Linked DNA regions of Methylibium petroleiphilum PM1. The protein of the gene in region 1 binds, or shares a complex with, the protein of each later gene. Links are inferred from orthologs where the notes say so. Each region holds a gene or a part of one and is shown in the gene's direction. Other genes may lie near its edges.

Region 1 (8,241 bases):
GTTCTCACCTGACCGCGCTGGCGGCGGTCGCCGCCGTGTTCGGCGTCGCCATGCCCGCCCAAGCCCAATGGGTGTCGCTGCCGACCTCCGGCACGATCCTGCAGACCGTCAACCCGAAGACCGTCGTCTCGCCGACGCCGGCGACCTGCACCAACACCGGCGTGGCGCCGACCGGCGACCAGTTGCCGGTCGAACAGCAGTCGGCGTCGCTCGCCACCGGCAAGTTCACCGGCCTGCCGGGCAGCGCCGCGATGCCGGGTTATGCGTCGACGCCGGTCGCCGCGACCTCCTACACACTGCAGACCGGCAGCCCGGCCAAGACCGTGGGCACGCTGTACGACCGGGTCTACTGCGCCGGCTCGGGCACCACCACCTGCAATGCCAGCAAGGTCTACGTGTTCGCCACCCGCGCGATCCTGAACACCACGGTCGCCAACCCGCCCAACCTCACCTTCGAGATCAACGACTTCTTCCGTACCGTGCCTTCGACCGCCACCGTCGAGGCCGGGTACTACATGGGCACGAGCGGCACCAGCGTCGACACCGGGCTGTCGACCAAGTACGTCGAGTACGTGGGGCGCACGAACAGCGGGCTCAACCAGACCATCACGCGCGACAACACCAAGGTCGCGTTCCGCACCGACGTCAACGCCAGCGATCCGGAGCGTTGCGAGCCGTACTCGAAGAACAACCCGATCAGCGCCTGGGTCTACCACCGCGTGACCTGCCCGAACGGCGTGGAGACGGCGCCGGCCAACATCACTTTCAAGACGCGTGTACGCGAGGGCGGCGAGGAGGGGCAGCCCATCATCAGCATCAGCACCAGCGGCTACGTCTGCAAGCCCTGAGGCCAGAAGCCGGAAGCGGGTGAGGGGAGCGAGGCCCTCGACGTTGACATGAGCAGGAACTCCCTCTGGTTCGACGAGCGGCCACGCCACCTGGGGTGGCTGCTCCTGCTGCTGCCGGTGCTGGCGGTGTTGCTGGTGGCCGTCGGCACCAATCTCTGGCGCGATCAGCCCTCGCCGGCGACGGTGCCGGCGGTGGCTGTGTCGCCGCGAGGTCCGGACGTGGCGGTGCGGGTCGGGCTGCCGATGCAGCCCGGCGTTCGCATCGACGCGGGCGGCACGGCCGCGCCGGCAAAGCCTGCGCTTCCGAATTGCCCTTACCAGCAACTTGATCTCGTGACGGCGCACGGCAAGGTGCAGCGGGCCTGCGTGGCGACCACCCGCACGCTGCAGAGCGGCGACCTGCGCAGCTACGTGCTCGAACCGCAGGGCGTCTCCGACTGGACGCTCCGCGTGGACAGCGGGGACGGACGGGTGATGGCGGCCAGCCTGTCAGCGCCCGGTCGCGGCGACTACCGCTGCGAGGAAGACACATGCGCCGGCTTCTCGATCGGCCCGCGCGACGCGCACGGAGGGCGCACGCTGGTAGTGAGCCGGGCCGTGCTCACGGCCGAGGACGGCGTGGCGATGCACCTGAGCGCCAGCCTCAAGGCGCCCGGTGACCAGCAGGATGCCGACCTGGCCTGCAACGAGCCCGGCATCGCCATCGTTGAGCGTAGCGGCGCGGTGCTCACGCTGTGCCCCTCCGGCGGCGGTGGCGTGGTCCGCCTGGAGCACGAGCGCCGCCTCTACAGCCTGCGCGGTGCGGCCGGCGACACGCTGTTGGTCGGGGTGGACGCCGGCGGCGCGGTCGATTTCGTGCAGATCGGTGCCCTCGAGTGCCAGGGACTGGCCTGCTCTGGCGCCACGACGCAGCCGGGAGACGACCCGGCGAGCGAAAGTGGCCGCCGGTTCAGTTTTTCCGGCACCACCGTGACCGACGGGCTGCGCGGCGGTGCCGCGGCCCTGTTGAACGGCAGCGCGGTGCTGCCTCCGTTCTGACGCTGACGATGATCTACCTCCCACGCTGGCTCGACGACGAGCTCCATGGCCGCGGTTGGGTGCTGGCCGCGGTGATGCTGTCGGCCCTGCTGTTCTCCGGCTGGCTGGTGTGGGCGCGCTGGAGCCAACCGGCTGACGCCGTCCAGCGGGTCCGGGTGGAGACGGCAGCGCCTCAGCCGGCTCCGCTCGCGCTGCCGGTCGTGGCCGACCCGGTGGCCGTGCCGGCATCTGCGGCGCCCGCCGCACTGCCGTCCTGCCCGCATCAGCACGTCGACATCACCGGCGCAGATGGCCTGCTGCAGCGCGGCTGTCTGTCGGCGACGCGCACGCGCCAGAGCGGCAGCGTGCGCAGCTACGGGACGCAGGCCGAGGGCGTGTCGAACTGGCACATGACGATCGACGCCGCCGGGGGGCAGGTGATTTCGGTGCGCCTCAGGCAGGGGGCGATCGGCACGTCGCCCGAGCGTCTCTATGTCTGTGACGGTGTGGCCTGCCAGGGCGCATCGCTGGCCACCCCCGATGCCAACGGCGCACGCGCGCTGACCCTGGACGACACCCGGCTGCAGGCCCTGCCGCCCGGCCAGCGTTGGCGACGGCCCTTGCCCGGCGCGAGGCGCAGCCCGGACCTGGCCGCCGCTGGCAGTGCGGCCGGGCAGGCCCGTCCCACGGTGAGCGTGAAGGCCGTCCTGAGTGCCCAGCCCGATCGCAACGACTCGGCGCTGGCGTGTGCCGGGCGTGGCGTGACGATCGTGAACAACCAGGGCGCCGTGATCGATTTCTGTGCCCTGGGGGGGGCCGGCTTCGAGGTGGCCGATGACGGCCCCACGCGCTTTGCCTTCCGTGACCTGGAAGGCCGCGCGCTGGCGGTGGCCGTGGGCTCCGACGGCACGATCGATGGCGTGACGCTGGGCACGCTGTCGTGCCGGGACACGCGTTGCGGTGGCGTGTCGATGAGCGTTCGCGGAGATGCCGGCAACCCGGCGGCCGAGCGGAGCTTCGCGTTCTCCGGCACCACGCTCTACGAGGCCGGCACCGGCCGGCCGGCCGCGACCTTGAATGGCGGCGTGACGATGCCATCCCAGGAGTGAACCGGGCGGCGGCATCGGGGAGGGCGCGACTGGTGACCCGCGGGTGACCCCGGCATCCCGCTTGCTGTAGGCTGGCGGATTGGCCCGGCCCCGCTCGGGCCGCCGCAACCACCCCGCTCGAACCGGGGCCCACGATGCCTGAGCCTGCCCACGTCCTGCCCGTCACCCCCGAAGCCCCGGCCGCGCTGCCCGAGGGCGAGTTCGTCTCGTTCCCCGATTCGCCGTTCCAGCTGTTCCAGCCCTACCCGCCGGCCGGCGACCAGCCGACCGCGATCGGGCAACTGGTGGACGGCATCAACGACGGCGAGGTGTTCCAGACGCTGCTGGGCGTGACCGGCTCGGGCAAGACCTTCACGATGGCCAACGTGATCGCGCGGCTGGGGCGGCCGGCGATCGTGTTCGCGCCGAACAAGACGCTGGCGGCTCAGCTGTACAGCGAGTTCCGCGATTTCTTCCCGAAGAACGCGGTCGAGTACTTCGTCAGCTACTACGACTACTACCAGCCCGAGGCCTATGTGCCGCAGCGCGACCTGTTCATCGAGAAGGACAGCGCGATCAACGAGCACATCGAGCAGATGCGGCTCTCGGCCACCAAGAGCCTGCTGGAACGGCGCGACGTGATCATCGTCGCCACCGTGTCGGCCATCTACGGCATCGGCAAGCCCGAGGACTACACGCAGATGCGGCTGATCGTGCGCGCCGGCGGCAAGCTGGGCCAGCGCGACCTGATCGCGCAGCTCATCCGCATGCAGTACAAGCGCAACGAGACCGATTTCGCGCGCGGCACCTTCCGCGTGCGCGGCGACACGGTGGACATCTTCCCGGCCGAGCACTCCGAGCTGGCGATCCGCATCGAGCTCTTCGACGACGAGATCGAGGCGCTGTCGCTGTTCGATCCGCTCACCGGCCAGATCCGCCAGAAGGTGCCGCGCTTCGTGGTCTACCCCTCCAGCCATTACGTCACGCCGCGCGAGCAGGTGCTCGCGGCGATCGAAGGCATCAAGGAGGAACTGCGCAACCGCCTCGCCGAGTTCGTGGCCGACGGCAAGCTGGTGGAGGCGCAGCGCATCGAGCAGCGCACCCGCTTCGATCTCGAGATGCTGCAGGAGATCGGCCACTGCAAGGGCATCGAGAACTACTCGCGCCATCTGGCGGGTTCGGCGCCGGGCGAACCACCGTCGACGCTGGTGGACTACCTGCCCAAGGACGCGCTGATGTTCCTGGACGAGTCGCACGTGCTGATCGGCCAGCTCGGCGGCATGTTCAATGGCGACCGCGCGCGCAAGACCACGCTGGTCGAGTACGGCTTCCGGCTGCCGAGCGCACTGGACAACCGGCCGCTGAAGTTCGAGGAGTTCGAGACGAAGATGCGCCAGGTGGTGTTCGTCTCCGCCACGCCGGCCACCTACGAGCAGGAGCACGCCGGCAACGTGGTCGAACAGCTGGTGCGGCCCACCGGGCTGGTGGACCCGGTGGTCGAGGTGCGGCCCGCCACTCATCAGGTCGACGACGTGCTGCAGGAGATCCGCGATCGCGTCGACGCAAACGAGCGCGTGCTGATCACCACGCTCACCAAGCGCATGGCCGAGCAGCTGACCGACTACCTGGCCGACAACGGCGTGAAGGTGCGCTATCTGCACTCCGACGTGGATACCGTGGAGCGGGTGGAGATCCTGCGCGACCTGCGGCTCGGCAGCTTCGACGTGCTGGTGGGCATCAACCTGCTGCGCGAGGGCCTCGACATCCCCGAGGTCTCGCTGGTGGCCATTCTCGACGCCGACAAGGAAGGCTTCCTGCGCTCCGAGCGCTCGCTGATCCAGACCATCGGCCGCGCGGCGCGCAACCTCAACGGGAAGGCCATCCTCTACGCCGACAAGATCACCGACTCGATGCGGCGGGCCATCGGCGAGACCGAGCGCCGGCGCGAGCGCCAGATCGCCTTCAATGCCGAGCACGGCATCACGCCGCGCAGCATCAACAAGCAGGTCAAGGACCTGATCGACGGCGTGTATTCCGAGAAGAGCCGTGGCGACGACCTGAAGGCCGCGCAGGCGGCGGCCGAGATCGAGTCGATGAGCGAGAAGGACCTGGGCAAGCGCATCAAGCTGCTCGAGAAGCAGATGCTGGAGCACGCCCGCAGCCTGGAGTTCGAGAAGGCGGCACGGGTGCGCGACCAGCTGGCGCTGCTGCGCGAGCAGGCCTTCGGCGGCGCCGGTCACGACAACGTGCTGCCGCTCGTGTCAGGCAAGAGCGGGTCTGCCCGCTGACCCGTGGTCGCCGCGTCTCCGATAATCCGCACGGGATAGTCAACGGGGCCGTTCGAGCCCCGCCCGTGCGGCCCGGCCGCGCTCTTGCAGGAGACTTGTCGTGGGCGATCCTCTGTCGCTGCTGAGATTCAGTGCGGCATCCGGGCACATCTGGCTCGACGAGCAGCGCATGCTGCTGCTGCACGCGCGCGCGCTGGCCGCGCTGCGCAAGGAACTGTTCGACTCCCTGGGCGTCGAGCGCGCCCGAGGCCTGCTGGTGCGCATGGGCTTCGCTTCCGGCCGTCACGACGGCGAGCTGGCGGTCAAGCAGCGCGGCAGCGGCAAGAGCAACGAGGAGGCCTTCCTGCTCGGGCCGCAGCTGCACGCGCTGGAAGGTGCGGTCAGCGTGGAGAAGGTGGCGCTCGAGATGGACCTCGCCACCGGCCACTTCTTCGGCGACTTCCTGTGGACCAACTCCTGGGAGGACGAGGCCAACATCGCCGATTTCGGCTTCGGCGAGGAGCCGGCCTGCTGGACGCAGATCGGCTACGCCTCGGGCTACACCAGCGCCTTCATGGGCCGGCTGGTGGTGTTCAAGGAAATGGAATGCCGCAGCCAGGGCGACAGCCGCTGCCGCATCATCGGCCAGCCAGCCGAGGCCTGGCGCGACGAGGCCTATCTCAGCTACTTCCGCCCGCAGGTGATCGGTCAGCAGCTGATCGACTACAGCATCGGCCTGGAGCAGCTGCGCGCGGTGCAGGCGAGGCGGCAGTACGACCGCAAGCTGATCGGCGTGTCGCCGGGCTTCCGCGCCGCCTTCGAGCTGCTGCGCAGCGCGGCCGGCAGCGCGATCACCGTGCTGCTGCTGGGCGAGACCGGCGTGGGCAAGGAGATGTTCGCGCGCTGGCTGCACGAGAACGGCCCGCGCGCCGGCGGCCCGTTCATCGCGGTGAACTGCGCTGCCATCCCGCACGAGCTGATCGAGGCCGAGCTGTTCGGCGTGGAGAAGGGCGCCTACACGGGGGCACAGCTGGCGCGCGCCGGGCGCTTCGAGCGCGCCAGCGGCGGCACACTGTTCCTCGACGAGGTGGGCGACCTGCCGCTGGCGGCCCAGGTGAAGCTGCTGCGCGCGCTGCAGACCGCCGAGGTGGAGCGGCTCGGCTCCGAGCACGCCACCAAGATCGACGTGCGCATCGTTGCGGCCACCAATGTCGACCTGCAGCAGGCGATGCAGGCCGGCCGCTTCCGCAGCGACCTGTTCTACCGGCTCAACATCTTCCCGATCACCATCCCGCCGCTGCGCGAGCGCACCACCGACATCCCGGCGCTGATCGAGCGCTTCCTGGAGAAATACGGTGAGCTCTACAACAAGAAACTGCGCGGCCTGACCGACAAGGCGATGCGCCAGGTGCTGAGCCACGCCTGGCCCGGCAACATCCGCGAGCTGGAGAATGTGATCGAGCGCGCCGTGCTGCTGGCGCCGGCCAACGGCCCGATCGAGGCCTGTCACCTGTTCGGTGAACCGGCGCTGCGCGCCAGCGAGGGCAGCCTGGATGCGAAGGGCCGCGTGACCGAGGTCCACCCCGACGCCCTCGGCCGCCTGTGCGACGAGGCCTTCGAGCACCACATCGACCTCGAGTCGCTGGAGCGCCGCATGATGCAGGCGGCGATGCAGCGCGCCAAGGGCAACCTGTCGCAGGCCGCGCGCCTGCTCGGCATCACCCGACCGCAGCTGGCCTATCGGCTCAAGAAGGAAGGCCTGCCGACCGGCTGAACTCGCTCCGCCGGCCCGTGGCTCGAGCCGCCCCGTCGCCTCCCGGCGGCCGGGCGGCTTTTTCGTGTGCGCCGGCACTTCACCAAATGATCAAGCTGCGCTGCAGCAACTGATCAGCTCCGTATCCGGGGCAACCCTGGGTTCGCGCTGGCGCCGGCTTCGAGGGCTTGTGAATCAAGCACTTAGCGCAATTGGCACGGCCGTTGCCCTTATCAGTCCGTCCAGGCGGTTCGCCAGGGCCGAAGTGATGGATTGAACAAATGAAGCTCGCGCTCCCCAAGACTGCCCGGTCGTCGTCGGGCTCGGCGGCCCGGATGACCGGCCAGCCCTGCTACGTGCGCGTCACCGGCACCCTGGACGAGCGCTTCGTGGAGTTCGAGTTCGCGATCGGCGACCCGGAGCTGTCGGTCGAACTGGTGATGCAGTTCGAGCAGTTCCGCGAGTTCTGCGCGACGCACGAGGTCACCCACCTCAGCGCCGAAGAAGGCGCGCGGCTGGACTTCGAGCGCATGAAGTGGCGCTTCGGCGCCCCCGGCATCACCGACTGATCGAGATCGATCGCCAACCAGACAGCAGACAGAGCACCACAGGAGACAAGGCCGTGCAAGTCGACATCAAGACCACCGACATCCATCCGGTCCGCCAGACCTTCGCGCATGTGGCGCGTCGTCTGGGTGCGGACAAGCCCGCGTCGCGCTACCAGGAGGCGACGCTGGACATGCAGCCGACCACCAACTGGCACTACCGGCCGCTCTGGGACGCGGAGCATCACGTGTTCGACGTGCGTCGCTCCAGCATCGTGATGGCCGACTGGTACACGTTCAAGGACCCGCGCCACTTCTACTACGGCGTCTACACGATGGCGCGCGCCAAGCAGCAGGAGGGCGTGGACAAGCAGTTCGAGTTCGCCGAGAAGCGCAACCTGCTCGGCCTGCTCGACGACGCGGCGCGCGATTCGCTGACCCGCGTGCTGGTGCCGCTGCGCCATTACGAGTGGGGCAGCAACATGAACAACACCTACTGCTGTGCCTACGGCTACGGCACGGCCGTCACCCAGGCCTGCTCGTACGCGGCGATGGACCGGCTGGGCATCGCGCAGCAGCTCTCGCGCATCGGCCTGCTGCTCGACGGCAGCCAGGGCAGCTCGCTCGACGCCGGCAAGATCGCCTGGCTGTCGGACCCCGCCTGGCAGGGCGTACGCCGCGTGATGGAGAACCTGTTCGTCACCAAGGACTGGTTCGAGCTGT
Region 2 (6,812 bases), 1.2 Mb from region 1 along the record:
AGGCTTCGCAGTCGGACGACATCAGCCGCTCGATGACCTCGCGCGGCGCGCTGCAGGGCGCCGCCGCCGCGGGGGTGAGGCTGGTGAGCAGTGCGGCGCCAGCGGCGCCCAGGAGGGCGTTGCGCAAGGCTCAGGCGCGCCGTCGCGCGCGTGCGGCGTCGAGGAACTCGCGCAGGATCGGCCGGCCGTCGAGCTGGTCGGGATGGAGCTGGCGCTGCGCCATGAATTCCGGATGCCACTGCATGCCGAACACATAGCTCGAACCGCGCCAGCGCACCGCCTCGATCAGGCCGTCGGGCACCGCCACCGCCTCGATGTTCAGTTCGCGGCCCAGGTCCTTGATTGCCTGATGGTGGATGGAGTTGATCTCGGCCCGGTGCGTGCCCGGATAGAGCCCGGCCAGCCGGCTGCCCTGCACGAGGCTGACCTCGTGGAACTGGTTGTCGTAGCGGGCATCGTCGACGTGGGCGATGGCGGTGGGCACCTGGGTCGAGATGTCCTGGTAGAGCGTGCCGCCGAAAGCGACATTGATCAGCTGGCAGCCGCGGCAGATGCCGATCACCGGCTTGCCGGCGGCGACGAAGGCGTTGAACAGCTCGATCTCGTAGCGGTCGCGCACCCGGTCGCCGGCCCAGGCGGGCGCCAGCGGGGTCTCGCCGTAGCTCTCGGGGGCCACGTCGGCGCCGCCCTGCAGCACCAGGCCGTCGAGTCGCTGCGCGTAGTCGGCCAGGCTCACCTCGCTGGGCTGCAGCAAGCCCTCGCGCTCGACGGGCGGGATCATCAGCGCCAGCGCGTCGGGCTGCAGCACCCAGTGCGCCACCGATTGCTCCAGGTAGTGCAGGGTCCGGGTGAAGATGCCACCGATGTCGGCCACCGGTGTGATCGGGTGATAGATGCGCGCGGAGATGCCGATGAGCAGCGCGTCGGACATGGCAGGAAGAGTGGGTAGGACGATGGGGACGAGGATACCCTTGGAGCCGAGCGCGGCTCCATAGAATCCGCGGATGGATGTGTCAGTTGAAAACGATCGTGCGCCTCCGGGCGAAGCCGCTGGTCTGCTGCGCCACCTGAACCCCGAGCAGCTCGCCGCGGTCACGCTGCCGGCGGGCAATGCGCTGATCCTCGCGGGTGCCGGGTCCGGCAAGACGCGGGTGCTGACGACGCGCATCGCCTGGCTGGTGCAGACCGGACAGGTCTCGCCGGCCGGCGTGATGGCGGTGACCTTCACCAACAAGGCCGCGAAGGAGATGCTCACGCGGCTCTCCACGCTGCTGCCGGTGAACCCGCGCGGCATGTGGATCGGCACCTTCCACGGCTTGTGCAACCGCTTCCTGCGCGCGCACTGGAAGCTGGCGGGCCTGCCGCAGGGTTTCCAGATCCTCGATGCGCAGGACAGCGTCTCTGCGGTCAAGCGCATCGTTAAGGCGATGAAGCTCGACGAGGAGCGCTACATCCCCAAGCAGTGCGCGTGGTTCATCGCCGGCGCCAAGGAAGACGGACTGCGCCCGCAGCATATCGAGGTGCGCGACGAGCTCACCCGCACGCAGCAGGCCATCTACCAGGCCTACGAAGACCAGTGCCAGCGCGAGGGCGTGGTCGACTTCGCCGAGCTGATGCTGCGCACCTACGAGCTAATGCGCGACCACGCCGAGCTGCGCCAGCACTACCAGCGGCGCTTCCGCCACATCCTGGTCGACGAATTCCAGGACACCAATCGCCTGCAGTACGCGTGGTTGAAGATGTTCGCCGGCACCGACAACAACGTGCTCGCCGTCGGCGACGACGACCAGAGCATCTACGCCTTCCGCGGCGCGCGTGTCGGCAACATGGCCGACTTCGAGCGCGAGTTCCACGTTCAGCAAGTCGTGAAGCTCGAGCGCAACTACCGCAGCTTCGGCAACATCCTCGACAGCGCCAACGCGCTGATCGCGCACAACTCGCGCCGCCTGGGCAAGAACCTGCGCACCGAGGCCGGCCCCGGAGAGCCGGTGCGCGTGTTCGAGGCCACCAGCGACTTCGCCGAGGCGCAGTGGTTCCTCGACGAGGCGCGCCAGCTGCAGCGCGACGGCTCGCCGCGCAGCGAGATCGCAGTGCTCTACCGCAGCAACGCGCAGAGCCGGGTGATCGAGAGCGCGCTGTTCAACGCCGGCGTGCCCTACCGCGTCTATGGCGGCCTGCGTTTCTTCGAGCGTGCCGAGATCAAGCACGCGCTGGCTTACCTGCGGCTGATCGAGAATCCGAACGACGACACCAGCTTCCTGCGCGTCGTCAACTTCCCCACGCGTGGCATCGGCACCCGCACGATGGAGCTGCTGCAGGACGCCGCGCGCAGCAGCGGCCGCAGCCTCTGGCAGAGCGTGGGGGCGATCGCCGGCAAGGGCGGCAGCAACCTCGGCGCCTTCACCGCGCTTGTCGACGCGATGCGCGACGCGACGCGCGGCCTCACGCTGCGCGAGATCATCGAGCACGTGGTGCAGTCTTCCGGGCTGGCCGACTTCTACCGCAACGAGAAGGAAGGCGCCGAGCGGCTGGAGAACCTGGACGAACTGGTCAACGCCGCCGAAGCCTTCGTCACGCAGGAGGGCTTCGGCAAGGACGCGGTGGCGCTGCCGGTCGACGAACAGGCCGGCCGCATCGCCGAGCGCCTGCCGGCCGCCGTGGCCCTGGTCGACACCCAGCCCGATGCCGAGACCGGCGAGATCATGAGCCCGCTCGCGGCCTTTCTCACCCACGCCGCGCTCGAGGCCGGCGACAACCAGGCGCAGGCCGGCCAGGACGCCGTGCAGCTGATGACGGTGCACGCCGCCAAGGGCCTGGAGTTCGACCAGGTCTTCATCACCGGCCTGGAGGAAGGCCTGTTCCCGCACGAGAACGCGGCGGCCGACCTCGACGGTCTGGAAGAGGAGCGCCGCCTGATGTACGTGGCCATCACGCGCGCGCGCAAGCGGCTCTACCTGAGCTTCAGCCAGACCCGCATGCTGCACGGCCAGACCCGCTACAACCTCAAGAGCCGCTTCTTCGATGAACTGCCCGAGGCTGCGCTGAAATGGCTCACGCCGAAGCTGCAGGGCTTCGGCTCGGGCTATGCCCGCGACTACCAGGCCGCGTGGCAGCGCGGCACGGGGCTCGGCTCGATGGTGGGCGCGGGACGCGTAGTGCCTGCTTCGGCGCCGGCCGCCTTCGAAGCCCAGGCGCGCAGCACGCCGAACGGGCTGCGGTCCGGGCAAGGCGTGTTCCACACCAAGTTCGGCGAGGGCGTGATCGTCACGCTCGAGGGCATCGGCGCCGATGCCCGCGCCCAGGTCAACTTCGGCCGCCATGGCATGAAGTGGCTGGCGCTGAGCGTCGCGAAGCTGACGCCGGTCGACTGAGAGCGCGGCGCGCGCGCAACACCGCTTTCCGTCCGACGCTCCGTCATGGTGCGTTGTGGTCCCTGCTGAGACAGCCGGGAACAATTTGTAAGCAAATGCTGCGCTGCTCACAAAGGTTTGTCCTTGCTTGTTCGCGGCGGGGGTGATCCGAACACTGCCGCCACCACTCGTCGTTGGCAGTCAGGGGTGGTGCGCCGGCCGGCGGCGGGCGCTTCTTCTCTCCATACCGATACCTAGACTTGAGGAGACTCACCATGCCCTTGCTCATTGCCCTGGCGATTTCGATCGGCGTTCTGGCCGTGGTCGCGACCTTTCTTTTCCTCGGCCCGCTGGCGGCCTTCGGCGTCCAGATCTGGCAGGCCTTCGTGGCCTGGGCCTGCTACTTCCACAGCGGTGGCAAGCCCGCTTCGGCGCGGACCACCATCGTCTGCATGTCCTTCGGCATCGTCGTCGGGGCACTGTCGGTCATGCTGGCCGGGCAACTGGGTTCGCTCGGATCGCTTGCCGCACCGGTGGCGGTGGGCATCGGTGCGGCGGTGATCGTGCTGGCCGCGCACATCGGTCTGCTCGCAACGATCCCGGCCTGCGTCTACGGCTTCGCCTGCGTGGCCGGGCTCATCCTGCTGAAGAGCGTGGCGCCGGTCGACGCGATCGTGCCGTCCATCGTGTCGATCGCGATCGGCGCGGGCTTCGGTTGGGCCTCCGAGGCGCTGGCCAGCATGCTGACCAAGAAGGCCGCTCCCGCGGTGGCCTGACCCGCGGCGGCTCAGAGCGCCCGGCCGTTCCTGACGGTCGGGCGCTCTCGCATGGCCGTCCTCGTGACAGACGCGACACCGATCTGTCACCGCGCTTTCATGTCCCGTGCCTAACGTCTGCGGCTTCCCGGTGTGGCCATTCCGGCCCGCCCGCCACCCAGCAGTCGCAAGGAACGCAGACATGAATCAGCGAGTCGATCTCCCTCTGCTCGGCATCGATCGAGATGACGAGAACAGCAATACCAGCGGCAACGACAACTTCATGGCCGTGCTCGACGCCCGGCTGAGCCGGCGCTCCGTGCTGCGCGGCGGCGTGGGGACCGCGGCGGCCGTGGTGCTGGGCGGGTTGAGCGTCAGTGCCTGCGGTGGCGGGGACGACGACGCGCCGCCCGCGAACCCGCCGGTCGACAAGCTGGGCTTCACCGCCGTGGCCAAGAGCACCGCCGACGCCGTGAGCGTGCCGGCCGGCTACACCGCCGCCGTGATCTACGCACTCGGCGATCCGCTGACGGCGGGCACGCCAGCCTATGCCAACGACGGCAGCGACACCGATTTCGACCAGCGCGCCGGCGACCACCACGACGGCATGGAGTACTTCGGGCTCAACGCTGCCGGCACCGCGCGCGACGCGAACGGGTCCGAGCGCGGCCTGCTGGCGATGAACCACGAGGCACTGAGCGACAACTACCTGCATGTGAACGGCAGCTCGGCGCGTCCGCGTCCGGCATCGGAATCCGACAAGGAGATCCCGGCCCACGGCGTGTCGGTGGTCGAGGTCCGCAAGACCGGTGGCAGCTGGGCCTACGTCCAGGACTCGGCCTACAACCGCCGCGTCACGCCGCTCACGCCGGTGGAGCTGTCGGGCGCGGTGCGCGGCAACGCGCTCGCGAAGACGCTGTACTCGACCGCCGGCACCGGCGCGCGCGGCACCATCAACAACTGCGGTACCGGCTACACCCCCTGGGGCACGCTGCTGACCGGCGAAGAGAACTTCGAGGGCTACTTCACCCGCTCGGCCGGCGACGACGCGGCCCGAGGCGACAAGAGTGTCACGGCGCTCAACCGCTACAAGCGCAAGCAGGGCGCGGCCAGCCGTCACGGCTGGGAAACCAGCGGTGCGGACGACAAGTACCAGCGCTGGGACATCAGCAAGATCGGCGCCTCGGCCGACGGCAGCGACGACTACCGCAACGAGCTCAACACCTTCGGCTACATCGTCGAGATCGATCCGTACGACAAGGCGGCGACCATCAAGAAGCGCACCACCCTGGGCCGCTTCGCGCACGAGAGCGCGGCCTTCGGCAAGGCGGTCGCCGGCAAGCCGCTGGCCGTCTACATGGGCGACGACTCGCGTGGCGAGTACATCTACAAGTTCGTGTCGGCCACGAACTGGGATGCCGCCGACGCAGAGCCCTCGAACCGCATCGCCGCCGGCGACAAGTACCTCGACAGCGGCAAGCTCTATGTGGCGAAGTTCAACGACGACGGCAGCGGCGACTGGATCGAGCTGAGCTTCGACAATCTCGACGTGAAGAACTACGCCGGCTACGCTTTCGCCGACGCAGGCGACGTGGCGATCCACTCGCGCCTGGCCGGCGACGCGGTCGGCGCGACCGCGATGGACCGCCCCGAGTGGTGCGCGGTGCACCCGACGACCGGCGAGATCTACTACACGCTCACCAACAACAGCGTGCGCAAGCTCGAACCGGCGGCACCGGCGGTCGGGGCGTCGCCCGACTCGATCCAGCGCGCGCTCGACGCGGCCAACCCGCGCAGCTACAAGGACTCCTACGGCGGCGCGCCGGAAGGCTCGGCCGGCAACATCAACGGCCACATCATCCGCATGAAGGAAGACGGCGGCGAGCCCGCGGCGACCGGCTTCACCTGGGATGTCTACCTGTTCGGTGCGCAGTCCGACGCCGACACGTCCAAGATCAACCTGTCCTCGCTCACCGCGGACCAGGACTTCTCCAGCCCCGACGGCCTGTGGTTCAGCCGCTCGACCGGGCTGTGCTGGATCCAGACCGACGACGGCGCCTACACCGACGTGAGCAACTGCATGATGCTGCTCGGCGTGCCGGGCACGGTAGGCGACGGCGTGAAGACCACGCTCAGCTACACCCTGGCCGACACGTCCACGCTGAGCATCGACACCTATGTCGGCAAGAAGCCGACCGCCGACACGCTCAAGCGCTTTCTTGTCGGACCGAAGGACTGCGAGCTGACCGGCTGCACCGAGACGCCCGATGGCAAGACCGTGTTCGCCAACATCCAGCACCCGGGCGAGACGATCTCCGCCGCGACCATCGGCAACCCGGCGGGCTATGTGAGCCACTGGCCCGGCAACGCCGGCTACCAGGCGACCGTGGGCAACACCACCTCACGGCCGCGCTCGGCCACGCTCGCGATCACCAAGGACGACGGAGGCCGCGTCGGGGCCTGAGGCCCTGCGCGGCGCCCGTCCGGCGGAGGCCGGGCGGGCTTTCGAGGCCGGCGCATGCGCCGGCCTTTTTCATGCCGTCTTCGCTTCGTCTTCGCTGCTGTCGGGGCCGCCGCTGAGGTCGAAGGCGTCGACGAAGCTGAAGTACAGCGAGGCGTAGAAGATGGTCGACACCAGCATCGTGAGCGGCAGCACCGCCAGCCCCATCACCTGCTGCAGCCCGAGCAGCGCGGTGACGACCTGCAG

Evidence for each region. Proteins that work in one complex are often made in the same cells at the same time.
Region 2: the proteins of uvrB (region 1) and MPE_RS05730 are in contact, whole or in part, in a crystal structure (PDB 7EGT), measured with the Thermus thermophilus proteins. The link is inferred for Methylibium petroleiphilum PM1 from one-to-one orthologs. Residues at the interface, in WP_096411307.1 of Thermus thermophilus: Glu23, Leu25, Arg26, Asp27, Gly28, Glu29, Arg30, Phe31, Arg55, Glu326, Asp327, Phe328, Glu379, Ser382, Gln383, His398, Gly400, Arg401; in WP_096412145.1 of Thermus thermophilus: His654, Arg656, Phe657, Gln666, Asp668, Glu669, Lys680, Arg681, Leu682, Ser683, Lys685, Tyr686, Ala687.

The regions. Positions count from the first base shown.
Region 1 is NC_008825.1:2,443,409-2,451,649, reverse strand. What follows is about bases 2,756-5,674. They hold uvrB (excinuclease ABC subunit UvrB), read left to right. Parts: upstream 2,756-3,108; coding sequence 3,109-5,241; downstream 5,242-5,674. Other genes in these bases: MPE_RS11535 (sigma-54-dependent Fis family transcriptional regulator), read left to right, coding at 5,342-5,674; MPE_RS11545 (hypothetical protein), read left to right, coding at 2,756-2,974. Outside these bases: MPE_RS11555 (hypothetical protein), read left to right, coding at 1-848; MPE_RS11550 (hypothetical protein), read left to right, coding at 897-1,886; more of MPE_RS11545, read left to right, coding at 1,895-2,755; more of MPE_RS11535, read left to right, coding at 5,675-6,994; MPE_RS11530 (phenol hydroxylase subunit), read left to right, coding at 7,255-7,542; MPE_RS11525 (aromatic/alkene monooxygenase hydroxylase subunit beta), read left to right, coding at 7,596-8,241. UniProt on the Escherichia coli protein: The UvrABC repair system catalyzes the recognition and processing of DNA lesions. A damage recognition complex composed of 2 UvrA and 2 UvrB subunits scans DNA for abnormalities.
Region 2 is NC_008825.1:1,217,944-1,224,755, forward strand. The notes cover bases 673-3,687. They hold MPE_RS05730 (UvrD-helicase domain-containing protein), read left to right. Parts: upstream 673-1,004; coding sequence 1,005-3,371; downstream 3,372-3,687. Other genes in these bases: MPE_RS05725 (gamma-glutamyl-gamma-aminobutyrate hydrolase family protein), read right to left, coding at 673-931; MPE_RS05735 (DUF1097 domain-containing protein), read left to right, coding at 3,626-3,687. In the rest of the region: MPE_RS05720 (hypothetical protein), read right to left, coding at 1-127; more of MPE_RS05725, read right to left, coding at 131-672; more of MPE_RS05735, read left to right, coding at 3,688-4,126; MPE_RS05740 (PhoX family protein), read left to right, coding at 4,308-6,569; MPE_RS05745 (BPSS1780 family membrane protein), read right to left, coding at 6,639-6,812. UniProt on the Escherichia coli protein: A helicase with DNA-dependent ATPase activity. Unwinds DNA duplexes with 3'-5' polarity. Translocates on single-stranded DNA with 3'-5' polarity. Initiates unwinding more efficiently from a nicked substrate than double-stranded DNA.